2 linked regions of the Chelativorans sp. AA-79 genome follow. The protein of the gene in region 1 interacts with the protein of each later gene in a pairwise test. Links are inferred from orthologs where the notes say so. Each region holds a gene or a part of one and is shown on either strand. Other genes may lie near its edges.

Region 1 (7,326 bases):
GGCCGCCCCTTCCATTCCCATCGTTCATTATGTGAGCCCCAGCGTTTGGGCATGGCGCCCGGGGAGGGCCGCTGCGATGCGGCCCTATGTGGACCATGTGCTGTGCCTTCTGCCGTTCGAGCCGGAGGAGCTCAGCCGACTGGGCGGCCCGCCCGGCACATTTGTGGGCCATCGGCTGGCGAGCGATCCGGATGTGGCGGCCGCCGCCCGCGCGCAGCTCGCCAAGGACGTGGAAGGGCAGGGAGACGGGAGAAGAAAGCTCCTTCTTCTACCGGGCTCCCGCCGGGGGGAGGTGCGCCGCCTGCTGCCGGATTTCGCGGACGTGGTGCGGGAACTGAAGGCGGCTGGCCATGCGTTCGATCTCCTGCTGCCGACCGTCTCTCATGTCGCGCCGTTGGTGGAGGCCGGCGTGAAGGATTGGCCGGTCCGCCCGGAGATCATCCTGGACCGGCAGGGCAAATGGCGCGCCTTCGCGCAAGCCGACGCGGCGCTTGCCTGCTCGGGTACCGTCGCGCTGGAGCTTGCCCTTTCGCGCGTGCCCTTCATCAGCGTCTACAGGGCGGACAGGATCGGCTCCATGATCGGGCCTCTGCTCGTGAAAGTGTGGTCGGCGTCGCTGCCGAACCTCATCGCCGGCTGGCCGGTCGTGCCGGAATTCTTCAATGAATTCGTCCGGCCCGCCTATCTCGCCCGCCTTCTGCCGCGCCTTTGGTCCGATACGCCCACGCGGCGCGCGCAGCGGGAAGGCTTTGCAGACGTGGCGCAGGCGCTTGCCGCGCCAAAGCCCTCAGGCGACCTCGCCGCCGAAGTGGTGTTACGCGCCACCGGGACGATAAAGGAACAGGAGGGCGGCAGTCCCGCCTTGTCCTAGAGCGGTTCCGGTTGTGTCTGAATCGAAGGGGGATTCCGATTTCGGAGGTTTTGTGATTCAAGATGCTGGCTGGAGTGGAGGCCAGCATGGGATGACGCGACCTCTTTCGAATGATCTGCGTGAACGTGTTGTTGGGGCGGTCGAGGCCGGCGAGAGCTGCCGGTCGGTGGCGGCTCGTTTCGGCGTTGCCGTCTCGTCGGCGGTGAAGTGGTCTCAGCGCTACCGTGCGAGCGGGTCTGTGGCGCCGGGCAAGATGGGCGGGCACCGCAAGCGCGTGCTGGAGCCGCACCGTGCCTTCATCGCCGAGCGGATCAGCCAGACGCCGCATCTGTCGCTGCACAAGCTGAAGGAAGAGCTGGCGGCGCGCGGCGTGAAGGTGTCGCACGATACGGTGTGGCGGTTCCTGCGCCGCGAGGGGCTTCGGTTCAAAAAACGCTGTTCGCCCTTGAGCAGGCTCGTGCCGACATCGCCCGCCGGCGGCAACGCTGGCGTTCTTGGCAGTCCGGTCTCGATCCGACACGGCTGGTGTTCATCGACGAGACCTGGATCAAGACCAACATGGCGCCGCTGCGGGGCTGGGGACCACGCGGCAAGCGCCTGCGCGGCTTTGCCCCGCACGGCCACTGGCGCACGCTGACCTTCCTCGGCGCTTTGCGCCATGACCGGCTGACGGCGCCTTGCGTCTTCGATGGACCGATCAACGGCCAGTGCTTCCGCGCCTATGTCGAGCAGCAGCTCGTGCCGGTGCTTGAACCGGGCGACATCGTCGTCATGGACAATCTCGGCTCGCACAAGTCGGCCGCCGTCCGGCAGATGATCAAAGCCGCCGGCGCAAGGCTCTGGTATCTGCCCCCATACTCGCCCGACCTCAATCCGATCGAGCAGGCCTTCGCCAAGATCAAGCATTGGATGCGCGCGGCTCAGAAGCGGACCATCGAGGAGACATGGCGGCACATCGGCGGCCTCGTCTCCTTAATCCAGCCCAGTGAATGCAGCAACTACTTCGTCAATGCAGGATACGCTTCCGTCAAAACCTGAAAGGCTCTAGAGTATTTTGCAGCCAGATGGAATCATCTGGCGTCGCACAAATGCGGCAAAAACAATCAGATAGATCGGATCGGCGTTTCAATGAAACGATGAACCGGTCTAGGCTCTAATCTGCCACCCGTTCCATGAAGGCGCGGGCTGCGTGGGGCGCGCGCACCTTGCCCTCGTGAATGAAGTAAACGAACACGTCGCGCGGCTTCGCCTCGATCTTCACATTCTCGTCGGCGAGCGGAAGGTCGCCCGGCATGCCGCCCTTTGCCCAGGTCTGGGCGCGTTCCGCCCAGGCGTCGAGGTCGGCTGGCGTGTAGGCCGTGGGGATGGAATCCTCGCCGCGCTGCAGCCGTGCATAGACGAAGTCGGCCGTCACATCCGCCATCTCGGGATAGGTGAAATGGTGCGCATAACAAATGGCCGCGCCATGTTTGCGCGCGAGTGCGGCGAAGTCCGGCGCCATGAAGGAGGGGTGGCGCACCTCCAGGACGTGCCGCAGCCTGATGCCGTCGCGCTCGCCGGGAAGAAGCTTCAGGAAACCCTCGAAATCCTCGGGGTCGAACTGTTTCGTCGGCGCGAATTGCCAGACGATCGGCCCGAGCTTCTCTCCCAGCTCGGTGATTCCCGAGCCCAGGAACTTTTCCATGGACTCACCCGCCTCGGAGAGGACCCGCCGGTTGGTCACGAAGCGATTGCCCTTGAGCGAAAAGACGAATCCATCGGGCGCCTCGCTCGCCCATTTGGCGAAGACGGCAGGCTTCTGGCTGCCGTAATACGTGCCGTTGACTTCGATGGTCGGCATCTGCCGGCTGGCATATTCGAGTTGCCGCTTTTTCGGCAGGTCGTCTGGATAGAACGTTCCCTCCCAAGGCTCGAAGGTCCAGCCGCCGATGCCGGCGCGGATGGTGCCGGGTGTGGTCATGGTTCTACTCCGCTGCCTGACGCCCGCGCGCCGGGCGTCGCTCGAGAAGCTCTTTCAGGAACCTGCCTGTATAGGAGCGCGGCTCGGCCATGACATCATCGATGCCGCCCGCCGCGACCAGCTCGCCGCCGCCGTCGCCGCCTTCGGGCCCGAGATCGAGGATCCAGTCGGCCGTCTTGATGACCTCCAGATTGTGCTCGATGACGACCACCGTGTTGCCCTGGTCGACCAGCTCGTGCAGCACTTCGAGCAGTTTCGCCACGTCGTGGAAGTGAAGACCCGTGGTCGGCTCGTCAAGGATATAGAGCGTCTTGCCGGTCGCCTTCTTCGACAGTTCCTTGGCGAGCTTGATGCGCTGCGCCTCACCGCCCGAGAGCGTGGTCGCCTGCTGGCCGATGTGGATGTAGCCGAGGCCGACACGCGACAGCGTGGTGAGCTTGTCGCGCACGGCCGGCACGGCGGAAAAGAACTCGACGCCTTCATCGACCGTCATCTCGAGCACGTCGGCGATCGACTTGCCCTTGAATGTCACCTCCAGCGTCTCGCGGTTGTAGCGCTTGCCGTGGCAGACGTCGCAGGTGACGTAGACATCCGGCAGGAAGTGCATTTCGATCTTGATGACGCCGTCGCCCTGGCAGGCCTCGCAACGCCCACCCTTGACGTTGAAGGAGAAGCGGCCCGGCTGATAGCCGCGCGCCTTTGCCTCCGGCAGTCCCGCGAACCAGTCGCGGATGGGCGAGAAGGCGCCCGTATAGGTGGCCGGGTTCGAACGCGGCGTGCGCCCGATCGGGCTCTGGTCGATGTCGATGACCTTGTCCAGGAACTCCAATCCCTCGATGCGGTCGTGCTCGGCCGGATGCTCGCGCGAGCCCATGATGCGGCGCGAAGCGGCCTTGTAGAGCGTCTCGATCAGGAAGGTGGACTTGCCGCCGCCCGAAACGCCCGTAACGCAGCTGAACGTGCCGAGCGGAATATCCGCCGTCACATCCTTGAGATTGTTGCCGCGCGCGCCGACCACCCGGATGCGCCGCTTTTTCGAGATCTCGCGCCGACGCTCCGGCATCGGGATGGACAACTCGCCCGTGAGATACTTGCCGGTGACCGAATTCGGGTTCGCCATGATCTCGCGCGGCATTCCCTCGGCCATGATGCGTCCGCCATGCACGCCCGCAGCCGGGCCGATGTCGACCACATAGTCGGCCGTAAGGATCGCGTCCTCATCGTGCTCGACCACGATCACCGTGTTGCCGAGGTCGCGCAGATGGCGAAGCGTCGCGAGCAGCCGGTCGTTGTCGCGCTGGTGCAGGCCGATCGACGGCTCGTCCAGCACATAGAGCACCCCGGTGAGGCCGGAGCCGATCTGCGATGCCAAGCGGATGCGCTGGCTCTCGCCGCCGGAGAGCGAACCGGAATTGCGCGAGAGCGTGAGATAATCGAGGCCGACATCGTTCAGGAACCGAAGCCGCTCCCGGATCTCCTTCAGGATGCGGACCGCGATCTCGTTCTGCTTGTCGTTCAGCCTTTCCGGCAGCGCCTCGAACCAGACGCCGGCCTTGCGGATCGACATCTCGGTGACTTCGCCGATATGGAGGCCGGCGACCTTCACCGCCAGCGCTTCGGGCTTCAGCCGGTAGCCCCTGCAGGCGGGGCAGGGATGGGCCGACATGTAGCGCTCGATCTCCTCGCGCATCCAGGCCGACTCGGTTTCCTTCCAGCGCCGCTGCAGGTTGCTCACCACGCCCTCGAAGGGCTTCGTGGTGCGGTAGCTGCGCAGCCCGTCATTGTAGTCGAAGTTGATCTTCCGCTCGCCCGTGCCGTGCAGGATCGCCTGCTGCGCTTCCTCCGACAGGTCCTTCCAGCGGTTGCTCACCTTGAAGCCGTATTCCTTGCCGAGCGCCTCCAGCGTCTGCAGGTAATAGGGCGATGTGGACTTCGCCCAGGGCTGGACAGCGCCTTCGCGCAGGATGGCGTTCTCGTCCGGCACCACGAGGTCGGGGTCGATCGCGCGCTCGCTGCCGAGCCCGTCGCAGGCGGGGCAGGCGCCCGCCGGATTGTTGAAGGAGAAGAGCCTCGGCTCGATCTCGGAAATGGTGAAACCGGAAACGGGACAGGCGAATCTCTCCGAGAAGAGAAGCCGCTCATGCGTCTCGTTCTTTGATTTGTTCGCGCCTTCCGTCGCGGCATCGGGCAGGGGGCGGTCAGCGAACTCGGCCACCGCCAGCCCGTCGGAAAGGCCGAGGCAGGTCTCGAGCGAATCCGCCAGCCGCGTCGCGAGATCCGGGCGCACCACCACGCGGTCGACCACCACGTCGATGTCGTGCTTGTACTTCTTGTCGAGCGCCGGCACGTCGGCGATCTCGTAGAACTCGCCGTCCACCTTGACGCGCTGGAAGCCCTTCTTCTGGAGTTCGGCGAGCTCCTTGCGGTATTCGCCCTTCCGCCCGCGCACGATCGGCGCGAGGATATAGAGCCGCGTGCCTTCCTCGAGCGCCAGCACGCGATCCACCATCTGGCTCACCGTCTGGCTCTCGATCGGCAGGCCCGTGGCCGGCGAATAGGGAACGCCCACGCGCGCGAAGAGCAGGCGCATATAGTCGTAGATCTCGGTGACGGTGCCGACCGTGGAGCGTGGGTTCTTCGAGGTGGTCTTCTGCTCGATGGAGATCGCCGGCGACAGCCCGTCGATCTGGTCGACGTCGGGCTTTTGCATCATCTCCAGGAACTGGCGCGCATAGGCCGACAGGCTCTCCACATAGCGGCGCTGCCCTTCGGCATAGATCGTGTCGAATGCGAGCGAGGATTTCCCCGAGCCCGAAAGCCCGGTCATGACGATCAGCTTCTCGCGCGGCAGATCGAGATCGACATTCTTCAGATTGTGCTCGCGCGCGCCGCGAATGGAAATGACCTTGTGATCGGGCATGCCCCGTCGATGCCTTCCGATTGTCCAGAACCGCCGGCCGGTCGGCCGGCTACGCTTATATAGGAAATGCGGGGCCAATATCGATGGCGCAGCCGCATCTCGCCCTCGGACCAGTGCCAGGATGATCTCCTCCACCTTTTCCAGCTTTTTGCAGCGAGGGCAAGTGAAAAGAACAAAGGACGAACAATCTCCTGACACAACGATGTCGGGAGGGTGCTGCTCCCGCGCCGATCACTTTTGCGCTCCTTTCGCGGGATGGCTTGACAGGACGGGCGGGCGGGGCGCAGAATCCTTTCACGTCGGGAGATGGCGTTTCAAGGCACTGCCTTGAGCTCGCCGCTTGCCGACGACGCTGGAGCAACGAAACAGGGAGGGAGGCATGACTCCACCGGACTGTTCACAGGGCTCCACCACGGATGTGGAGCCACAGCCGGTTTGGGGCTGACCTGATCCACCAAGCATGTCCCGGTAGGGCCTAAGGCCGCGGGAAGTGCGGAAATGCCGTTCGGGTGGACGCCGCGTCAGCACCAGCCGACTGCCGACAATCAGGAAATTGCGCGGATGGTGGCAACGCCGTCCGATGAAAAGCCGGTCATTTGCTCCCGGCATGGAAAATCCTAGATCGGCCCCTGCGCGCCCGGAAACCAAGCGGCGGCGGGGCCTTCCCCTTTGGTTCGGCAGTTGCTGGAGAGTGCAACGAGCAGGCGTCGCATAAGCGGCGGTGGAGCGGAACCGCGCGAGCCAGGGCCGGCAATCCGCGCACATTCCGAAGCATGGCTCCGCTTGCGCGATGCATTGTTCTGCGTTAGAACAAAAAAAGAACAAATGAGTTGTGGACGGGTCGGTGAGGTGCGCCCATTCGCGGGCGCGCGGCGAGCGTCGATCGGATAGGATCGTCGCCTGGATGGGAGCAGCCGGGTTGCTGCGGGGCTGTTGATCCCGCAATGAACGGCCTCCGGTTGCGAAATTTTGGATGAGTGGAGTGATGTCATGGCGGGTAGCGTCAACAAGGTGATCTTGGTCGGCAATCTGGGAGCGGATCCCGAGATCCGGCGACTCAATTCGGGCGACCCGGTCGTGAACCTTCGGATCGCGACTTCGGAGAGCTGGCGCGACCGGAACACCGGCGAGCGGCGCGACCGCACCGAATGGCACAATGTCGTGATCTTCAACGACAATCTGGCGAAGGTGGCCGAGCAGTATCTGAAGAAGGGCATGAAGGTCTATATCGAGGGGCAGTTGCAGACCCGGAAATGGACCGACCAGTCCGGCCAGGACCGCTATACGACCGAGGTGGTACTGCAGAAGTTCCGCGGCGAGCTGCAGATGCTCGATTCGCGCGGGCAGGGCGGCGAAGGCCAGGTGGGATATGGCGGCGGCGGGCGCAACTCCGATTTCGGCCAGTCGAGCCCGGCCGAAAGCGGCGGCGGTGGTGGCGGCGGCTACTCGCGCGATCTGGACGACGAAATCCCGTTCTAAGGCGCGCAGGGGCCCGACCCGAAGGAAAAGCCGGTGTCCTCGGAGCCGATCAGGGGCTGCCGTGCTCACGCGGGGCATGTCGGCTCTGGCGCCATA
Region 2 (7,293 bases), 890 kb from region 1 along the record:
GCAAGCGGTCGGTTCGGGCGCCGTTCGCGACGACAGACGGTGCCCGGCCGCGGGGCGGATAGATCAGGGTTCCTCTGCCCGGTCCAGCGCCCGCTTGCCCATATGACGGCCGACGGCACGCTGCCTAACCAGCCCGGCGTCGAATCCGTTCGAAGAGGAGCAGGAATGGATGCGGAGCCCGTCGTCACCTTCGACCCGGTGGGGACCTAGTCCGCGCCAGTCCCGCCTATGTCGAGGATGGCAGGTTGGAGGACCATCGGCTCCTCGGCTTCGATCCGGACCGGAGCCCCCAGGGCTTCCGCCAGCGCTTCGCCGGCGGCGAGGCCGGCCATGTCGTCCGGCTCGACGCCGATGACGATCTCGCCGGTTCTCTCATCCACGTAGCGGCCGTGGGCCGTCGGCAGCGTCCGCTCGATGGTCGCGCGGCCGCCCTCCATCACCGCCATCAGTTCAGTGAATGTATGCAGCGCGCCCGGCTCGAACACGACTTCGATGCGCTCGCCGCTGATTTGGTGCGTTTCCGGAGCCACTGCCGCATGGCCGGTCAGCCGCACCACGATCCTGTTGCGCTCGCGCTCGAAATACATCCCCGCCAGACGGTCGGCATACCGCTCCTTCAGGTGAAGGACGAGCGGGCCGGTGTCGATATGTTTTTCGGACAAGGCGGCCACGGGATCGTAACCTGCCGGCGGCCCCGCCTGCGCCGGAACCTCGTTCACCTGCGCCATGCGGCCTTCCGCATGCGCCACTCCTGCCGTCAATGAGGCAATGACGATCGCTGCGATTGCCTGCACTGTGTCGCTCCTCGATGATTCCGACCGGGAGAGTTGCGACTCAAAATGCGGCGATCGTAAGTTGATGCAGTCCGGACAGGGGTCGGAGGCGGCTTGATCTTGCTAGGTCGAAGACCGGGCGCGCCGTGGAGCTGCGGTCTTCGTTCGGCGCTGCTTGGCCGGAGCCGGGACCGCAGCCGCCCTCTCTTCTTGCTCCAGCCGTGCCTTGCGAAGCCGTGCGGTCTTGGCCTCGCGGCTCGCCGCCTCGGCGTCGATGATGGCCCGGGCGGTGTTGTCCGTGATATCGGCCTTGGTCTCGGCCTTCGACCGCGTGGGCCGGAACAGGTTATGCTGGGTGATGACGTCGCTCATGCTGTCTCATCCTTCCGTTCTCAAGAAGCAAAAGGCCGGGCGCGAGCCCGACCTCTCTTCTTCATCTCCGCAATCCGTGCCAGTACATCCGTGGTCACGGACAGAAGATGAAACCTACGCAACCTGCAGGTTCTCGGCGGCATTCTTGCCGTTCCGGTTGTCCCTCACGACGTCAAAGCTGAGCTTTTGACCTTCCGCGATGGTTTGCATGCCGGAGCGCTCGACGGCGGAGATGTGGACGAAAACATCCGCACCACCATCATCGGGGGCGATGAAGCCGAAGCCCTTGGTTGAATTGAAGAACTTTACTGTTCCAGTGCTCATGACGATTTCCTTTCAATCGGTCACAGAAGATTGCTCACCACGCCCGAGGCTGGCGAGCGGTTCAGATCGATTTTGAAGAGGAAGATCGCGTACGGCGTGTTTGCGCCAGAAACAAAGTTCGACAAGCAAGATCGATATGTAGGAACATAGGCGTCGGAGATGTCGGAAACAAGACGCCGCTGAAAATAATGTCTTTGTCCCGCGCTGCAGGTCCGGCGACTGCCTTCCTCCACCTCCGGGCCGATGGGCGCCGTCGCACATGCCGGCGCGCGGCCCGCCTCCCCCAGCGGGCGGGACGGCTCCCCGCCACGCATTGACAGCGTGCCGTTCGGCCACGATGAATACCGCGGACGGAACGCCCCGCCAGCCACGAAGACCAGGACCCATTGCATGGCCAGCCAGCCGCTCAACGAACCGGCCGAAATTCCCGCCGAGCTCGACCGCTGGAACTGGGGCGCCTTCCTGCTCAACTGGATCTGGGGCATCGGCAACAGCGTCTTCATCGCACTCCTGATGTTCGTGCCGCTGGTCAACATCGTCATGATCTTCGTCCTCGGCGCGCAGGGCAGCCGCTGGGCCTGGCGCAACCGTGTCTGGCGCGACGCGGAGCACTTCCGCCGCGTGCAGCGCAAATGGGCGATTGCGGGGCTGATCGCCTGGATCGCCGTGATCGGGCTTTGCGCCTTCGCAGTGATGAGCTTTCCGCTGGCGCTGAAGAACAGTGTGGCTTATCGGATGACGATGGAGACCGTGCGCGACGATGCCGGGGTGAAGGCGATGCTCGGTGACGGTATCGAACCGGCCTTCTGGGTGAGCGGCGGCATCAATATGCAGGCGGACGGCGGCGGCGCGGCGGCTCTCAGCATCCCCATCACCGGCAGCAAGGGCTCCGGAAGGGTCATTTCGCAGGCCCTGCGCACCGGCGGCGTGTGGGAGCTGCGTCTTGTCGTGGTCCGTATCGACGGGCTGGATTCGCCGCTGGTCCTGAAGAACACGGGCAATCTTCCGATCCCCAACGCCCCGCTCGATCTTTAGAGGAAGGTCGCGCTACCGCCCCGGCCGGCCCGTCTTTGCCGGGCGGCGCTTGCGCCGGCGCTCGTCAACCGGCTCTTCGTAGGAGCCAGCGCCAATCTTGCCGCGCCTCGGTTCGCCCGGTCCCTCGACAGGGTCGGGATGGGGGCGAACCGGCGGCGCCTTGCCAACGGGCTTTTCCGTGCGGCCGACGGTCATCTCGTCGAGCGTGTTCTTGCGGAAGAGCGTTTTGCCGGCGGGAACCGCATGCGCGCCCGAAGTGCCCATGTCGTCGAGGTGGGGCTTGCGGAAGAGGGGCTGGCCGGAGGCGTCGCGCTCCTTGGCGCCGCCGCTCGAACCGTGCCCCTCCCCCTGAGCTTGTCGAGGGGGCCTTCCCTTCGCCCTGTCGCGCCTGCTCTTCTGGGTGTTCTCCACGCCGGCGTCGCGGGCGAGCGGATCGTCCATGACGGCCAGCTCGGTTTCCTTGAGGCGCTTGATCTCGTCGCGCAGGCGGGCGGCCTCCTCGAAATCGAGGTCGGCGGCCGCGTCGCGCATGGCCTTTTCGAGGTGCTCGAGGTGGGCGGCGAGATTGTTGCCGACGAGATTGTTCAAATCCTCGCCCTTGGCGCCCCTGACCTCGGCGCGCACATGGTCGCGCTCGTAGACGGAGCCGAGGATGTCACCGATGTTCTTCTTGATGGATTCCGGGGTGATGCCGTTCGCGGTATTGAACTCGAGCTGCTTTTCGCGGCGGCGGTTGGTCTCCGCGATGGCGCGGTCCATGGAGCCGGTGACGTTGTCGGCATAGAGAATGACGCGGCCGTCCACGTTGCGCGCGGCACGGCCGATGGTCTGGATGAGCGAGGTTTCGGAGCGCAGGAAGCCTTCCTTGTCGGCGTCGAGGATGGCGACGAGGCCGCATTCGGGGATGTCGAGGCCCTCGCGGAGCAGATTGATGCCGACGAGCACGTCGAAGGCACCGAGGCGGAGGTCGCGGATGATCTCGATGCGCTCCAGCGTGTCGATGTCGGAATGCATGTAGCGCACGCGGATGCCCTGCTCGTGCAGGTATTCCGTGAGATCCTCGGCCATGCGCTTGGTGAGCACCGTAACCAGCGTGCGGTACCCGGCGCGCGTGGTTTCGCGGATCTCCCCCAGCACGTCGTCCACCTGGGATTTGGCAGAGCGGATATCCACCGGCGGGTCGATGAGGCCGGTCGGGCGGATGACCTGCTCGGCGAAGACGCCGCCGGACTGCTCCATCTCCCAGTTTCCAGGAGTGGCGGAGACGCAGACGGTGGGCGGGCGCATGGCGTCCCATTCCTCGAAGCGCAGCGGCCGGTTGTCCATGCAGGACGGCAGGCGGAAGCCGTATTCGGCCAGCGTGGCCTTGCGGCGGAAGTCACCACGATACATGCCGCCGATCTGCGGGATGGTGACGTGGGATTCGTCGACGAAGACCAGCGCGTTGTCCGGCACGTATTCGAAAAGCGTGGGCGGCGGCTCGCCGGGGGCGCGGCCGGTCAAATAGCGTGAATAGTTCTCGATGCCGGCGCAGGAGCCGGTGGCCTCCAGCATCTCCAGATCGAAGCGGCAACGCTGTTCGAGGCGCTGGGCCTCGAGCAGGCGGCCGGCGGCTTCGAGCTCGACCAGCCGCTGCTTCAGCTCTTGCTTGATCTGCCTGATGGCCTGGTTGAGGGTCGGGCGCGGGGTGACGTAGTGCGAGTTGGCGTAGATCTTCACCGACTTCAGATCGTCGGTCTTCTTGCCGGTGAGCGGGTCGAACTCGGTGATGGTCTCGATCTCGTCGCCGAAGAGCGAGATGCGCCAGGCGCGGTCTTCCAGGTGGGCGGGGAAGATCTCGATCGTATCGCCGCGCACGCGAAAGGAGCCGCGCACGAAATCCGCCTCGCGGCGCTTGTACTGCTGCTCCACGAGGTCGGCGAGAAGTTGGCGCTGATCAAGCCGGTCGCCCACCGACATCTGGAAGGTCATGGCGGTATAGGTTTCCACAGAACCGATACCGTAGATGCAGGAGACGGAGGCGACGATGATGACGTCGTCGCGCTCGAGCAGGGCGCGGGTGGCCGAGTGGCGCATGCGGTCGATCTGCTCGTTGATGGAGGATTCCTTCTCGATGAAGGTGTCCGAGCGCGGGACGTAGGCCTCCGGCTGGTAGTAGTCGTAATAGGAGACGAAATACTCGACCGCGTTGTCCGGGAAGAAGGACTTGAACTCGCCATAGAGCTGGGCGGCCAACGTCTTGTTGGGGGCGAGGATGAGCGCCGGACGCTGCGTTTCCTCGATCACCTTGGCCATGGTGAAGGTCTTGCCCGAGCCGGTGACGCCCAAGAGCACCTGCGTGCGCTCGTTCTCGTTGGCGCCGGCGACGAGGTCGCGGATGGCCGTGGGCTGGTCGCCCGCGGGCTGGAATTCCGACGCCATGCGGAACGGGATGCCGCCCTCGGATTTTTCCGGACGGGCGGGACGGTGGGGCACCCAGGCGGATTTGAGATTCGGGTCGCCGCCTTCGATGAGCCTCGACAGCGCTGCGACGGTTGCCGTCACCCCGCCGGGGGCGAGGCCCTCCGCCTCCTCCAACGTCATGTCGAGACCGGCGACAGGCATGAGCCCCGCGGCCGCGCGTTCCTTGGCGGTTGCAGCGCCGCCCATGGAGGTGCCGCGCGCGGTCTTGCCCGGAGCGGCGGAGCGCTCGGGGATCTTCTTCCTGGGTTTCGCCGGCTTCTCGGCCTCGCGCGTGAGCTCTGCGGCCCAATCGGAGATGGAGCCGGAGAGCGGCGTGCCGGAAAGCGGAGGCTGGGGCTGCTCCGCGAAGCCGCCGTGCTTCTTGTCTGAGGAATTGGCCATGGCGCCGAATATGGAGGCTCACCGCGCAAATGGGAAGAGGCGGCGCGTCGCCCCGGACCTTCCGCCGCGACGTTGCTGACAGGAGGCTGTCAGGAGGCGAAATCCCTCGGCCGCAGGAAGTGGGTGAGCCGGGCGCCTCCGGAGCCGAGGGCCGGCCAGGGCCCTTCGAACTCGAACCGTGCCAGCGCGGCGGTGGGGAATTTCTCCTCGATCCGCCTCAGGGCCGGCCGCTTTGAGCCCGGGCCGGCCAGCATCCGCGCGAACTCCTCCAGGCCGGGATTGTGGCCGAGGACGAGGAGACGCTGGACATTCTCGGGAACGGTCCTGATGGCTTTCAGGATCACGTCCGCGGAGGCCATATAGAGAGAATAATCGTAATCCGCGACGGGAGCGGCTTCGCCCAATTCCGCCCCGACCAGCCGCCAGGTCTGGCGGGTGCGCAAGGCGGAGGAGACGAGGGCCCGGTCGGGCACCCAGCCGCGCGCCGCGATCTCACGACCCATCCTCGGCGCGGCCCTTTCTCCACGCTCGGCCAGCGGGCGGTCGAAATCCTCGAGCGCGGGATCCTCCCAGCTCGACTTCGCGTGGCGCAGCAAAAGAAGCTCCCTCACCGCCCTCTCCCGTTTCACTCCGGCCATGAACCGCTAGCACGAAGCGCCGCAAAGCGCGAAGCCCCCTCTCGCATCATCCCTTATGACTGCGCTCGACCTTGGCGACGATGACGAGCGCGGCGGCAAGCAGCAGACTCCCGTTGAAAGGATGCATCGCCTGCAGGACGCCGGAGCCGGAATTCTGACCGGCGACGATGTAGACGATCTGCAGGAGATAGAGCAGCACAAGGCATCCCACCCACCAGCGCAGCGGCCGGACGCTGCGCACGATCAGCGTCGAGATGAACAGTGCCAGGATCGGCACGGCGGCCAGCGCGCCCAGAACGGCGTGCCACTCCCAGAACGCGGCGTCCTGGAACAGGGAGAGACCAGCCGTGAAGAACTGAGCGAAGAGGAGAACCGGCACGAGCCGGGCCGCATGGGCGAAATGGCGTGGCGCAATGCGATGGGAGCGGTCGCCGGCGGGGCTTTCCTGAGGGAGGGACATCACGATCACCCCTGCACCGGGACGAGTTGCCGGGATCGGGCGGGCGCCTCGGCGGGCGTGATTTCGGCGATCCATCCGCGCAATTCGGCAACGTAACGATGAGCGGCTTCTTCCCGTGCTCCGTCGGAAAGCTTGTCCGCCCGGTAGAGCAGGAAGGGATCTGACCAGGGGAGCGCATAGCGGCTCGCCATCGAGCGCAGCGGCTTCAGGATCTCATCCAACGGGAACAGGTTGATGCCCGACGGTGAATAGGCTTCCGGCACATTGCCCGCAGTAACCGCAAGCTTGAGCGGTGTACCTTCGAATTTCCGGCCTTCCGCCTCGTAGGCGATATAATACATGCGGGTGAGCACCGCGTTTTGCCACGCCTTCAGAAGCGGCGGCGCCGAATACCACATCAGCGGGAACTGCAGCACCAGCCGGTCGGCAGAGAGCAGGCGGGCCGCCTCGCGGCCAGCGTCGATCTCGCCCGCCGGATAGAGCGCTTGCATATCGACCACCTCCGTGCCGGGCACCGAGCCGGCGGCGGCGGCGAGGGCCGCATTGGCGCGGGAGCGTGAGAGATCATGGTGAAAAAGCAGGATCAGCGTCTTCGTCATGGCAACCTCCATTTGGTGATGGAGGGAAGATGCAGGCGCTATAAGAATTCTTCCAATTAATATCCGATATATGTCATTATCCATTTCATGAATTTACGTTCCATCGATCTCAACCTGCTGGTGGTCCTCGACGCGCTTCTGGAAGAAGCCCATGTCTCGCGTGCGGCAGATCGGCTGGGGCTCTCGCAGCCCGCCACATCGAGCGCGCTCGAGCGCTGCCGGCATCTCTTTCGCGACGCACTTCTGGA

What was found. Proteins that work in one complex are often made in the same cells at the same time.
Region 2: the proteins of uvrA (region 1) and uvrB interact in binary tests that used the Escherichia coli proteins (3 or more experiments, as listed by UniProt). The link is inferred for Chelativorans sp. AA-79 from one-to-one orthologs.

What each region holds. Positions count from the first base shown.
Region 1 is NZ_CP120361.1:2,662,875-2,670,200, forward strand. Bases 2,636-6,090 are described here. They hold uvrA (excinuclease ABC subunit UvrA), read right to left. Parts: upstream 5,752-6,090; coding sequence 2,836-5,751; downstream 2,636-2,835. Other genes in these bases: PVE73_RS12915 (DUF72 domain-containing protein), read right to left, coding at 2,636-2,831. In the rest of the region: lpxB (lipid-A-disaccharide synthase), read left to right, coding at 1-871; more of PVE73_RS12915, read right to left, coding at 2,025-2,635; PVE73_RS12925 (single-stranded DNA-binding protein), read left to right, coding at 6,742-7,230. UniProt on the Escherichia coli protein: The UvrABC repair system catalyzes the recognition and processing of DNA lesions. UvrA is an ATPase and a DNA-binding protein. A damage recognition complex composed of 2 UvrA and 2 UvrB subunits scans DNA for abnormalities.
Region 2 is NZ_CP120361.1:3,551,563-3,558,855, forward strand. The notes cover bases 2,317-5,738. They hold uvrB (excinuclease ABC subunit UvrB), read right to left. Parts: upstream 5,349-5,738; coding sequence 2,517-5,348; downstream 2,317-2,516. Other genes in these bases: PVE73_RS17390 (cytochrome c oxidase assembly factor Coa1 family protein), read left to right, coding at 2,317-2,504; PVE73_RS17400 (histidine phosphatase family protein), read right to left, coding at 5,438-5,738. Outside these bases: PVE73_RS17370 (hypothetical protein), read right to left, coding at 207-794; PVE73_RS17375 (hypothetical protein), read right to left, coding at 897-1,145; PVE73_RS17380 (cold-shock protein), read right to left, coding at 1,260-1,469; PVE73_RS17385 (hypothetical protein), read right to left, coding at 1,490-1,879; more of PVE73_RS17390, read left to right, coding at 1,860-2,316; more of PVE73_RS17400, read right to left, coding at 5,739-5,959; PVE73_RS17405 (DUF6220 domain-containing protein), read right to left, coding at 6,033-6,446; PVE73_RS17410 (NAD(P)H-dependent oxidoreductase), read right to left, coding at 6,452-7,045; PVE73_RS17415 (LysR family transcriptional regulator), read left to right, coding at 7,133-7,293. UniProt on the Escherichia coli protein: The UvrABC repair system catalyzes the recognition and processing of DNA lesions. A damage recognition complex composed of 2 UvrA and 2 UvrB subunits scans DNA for abnormalities.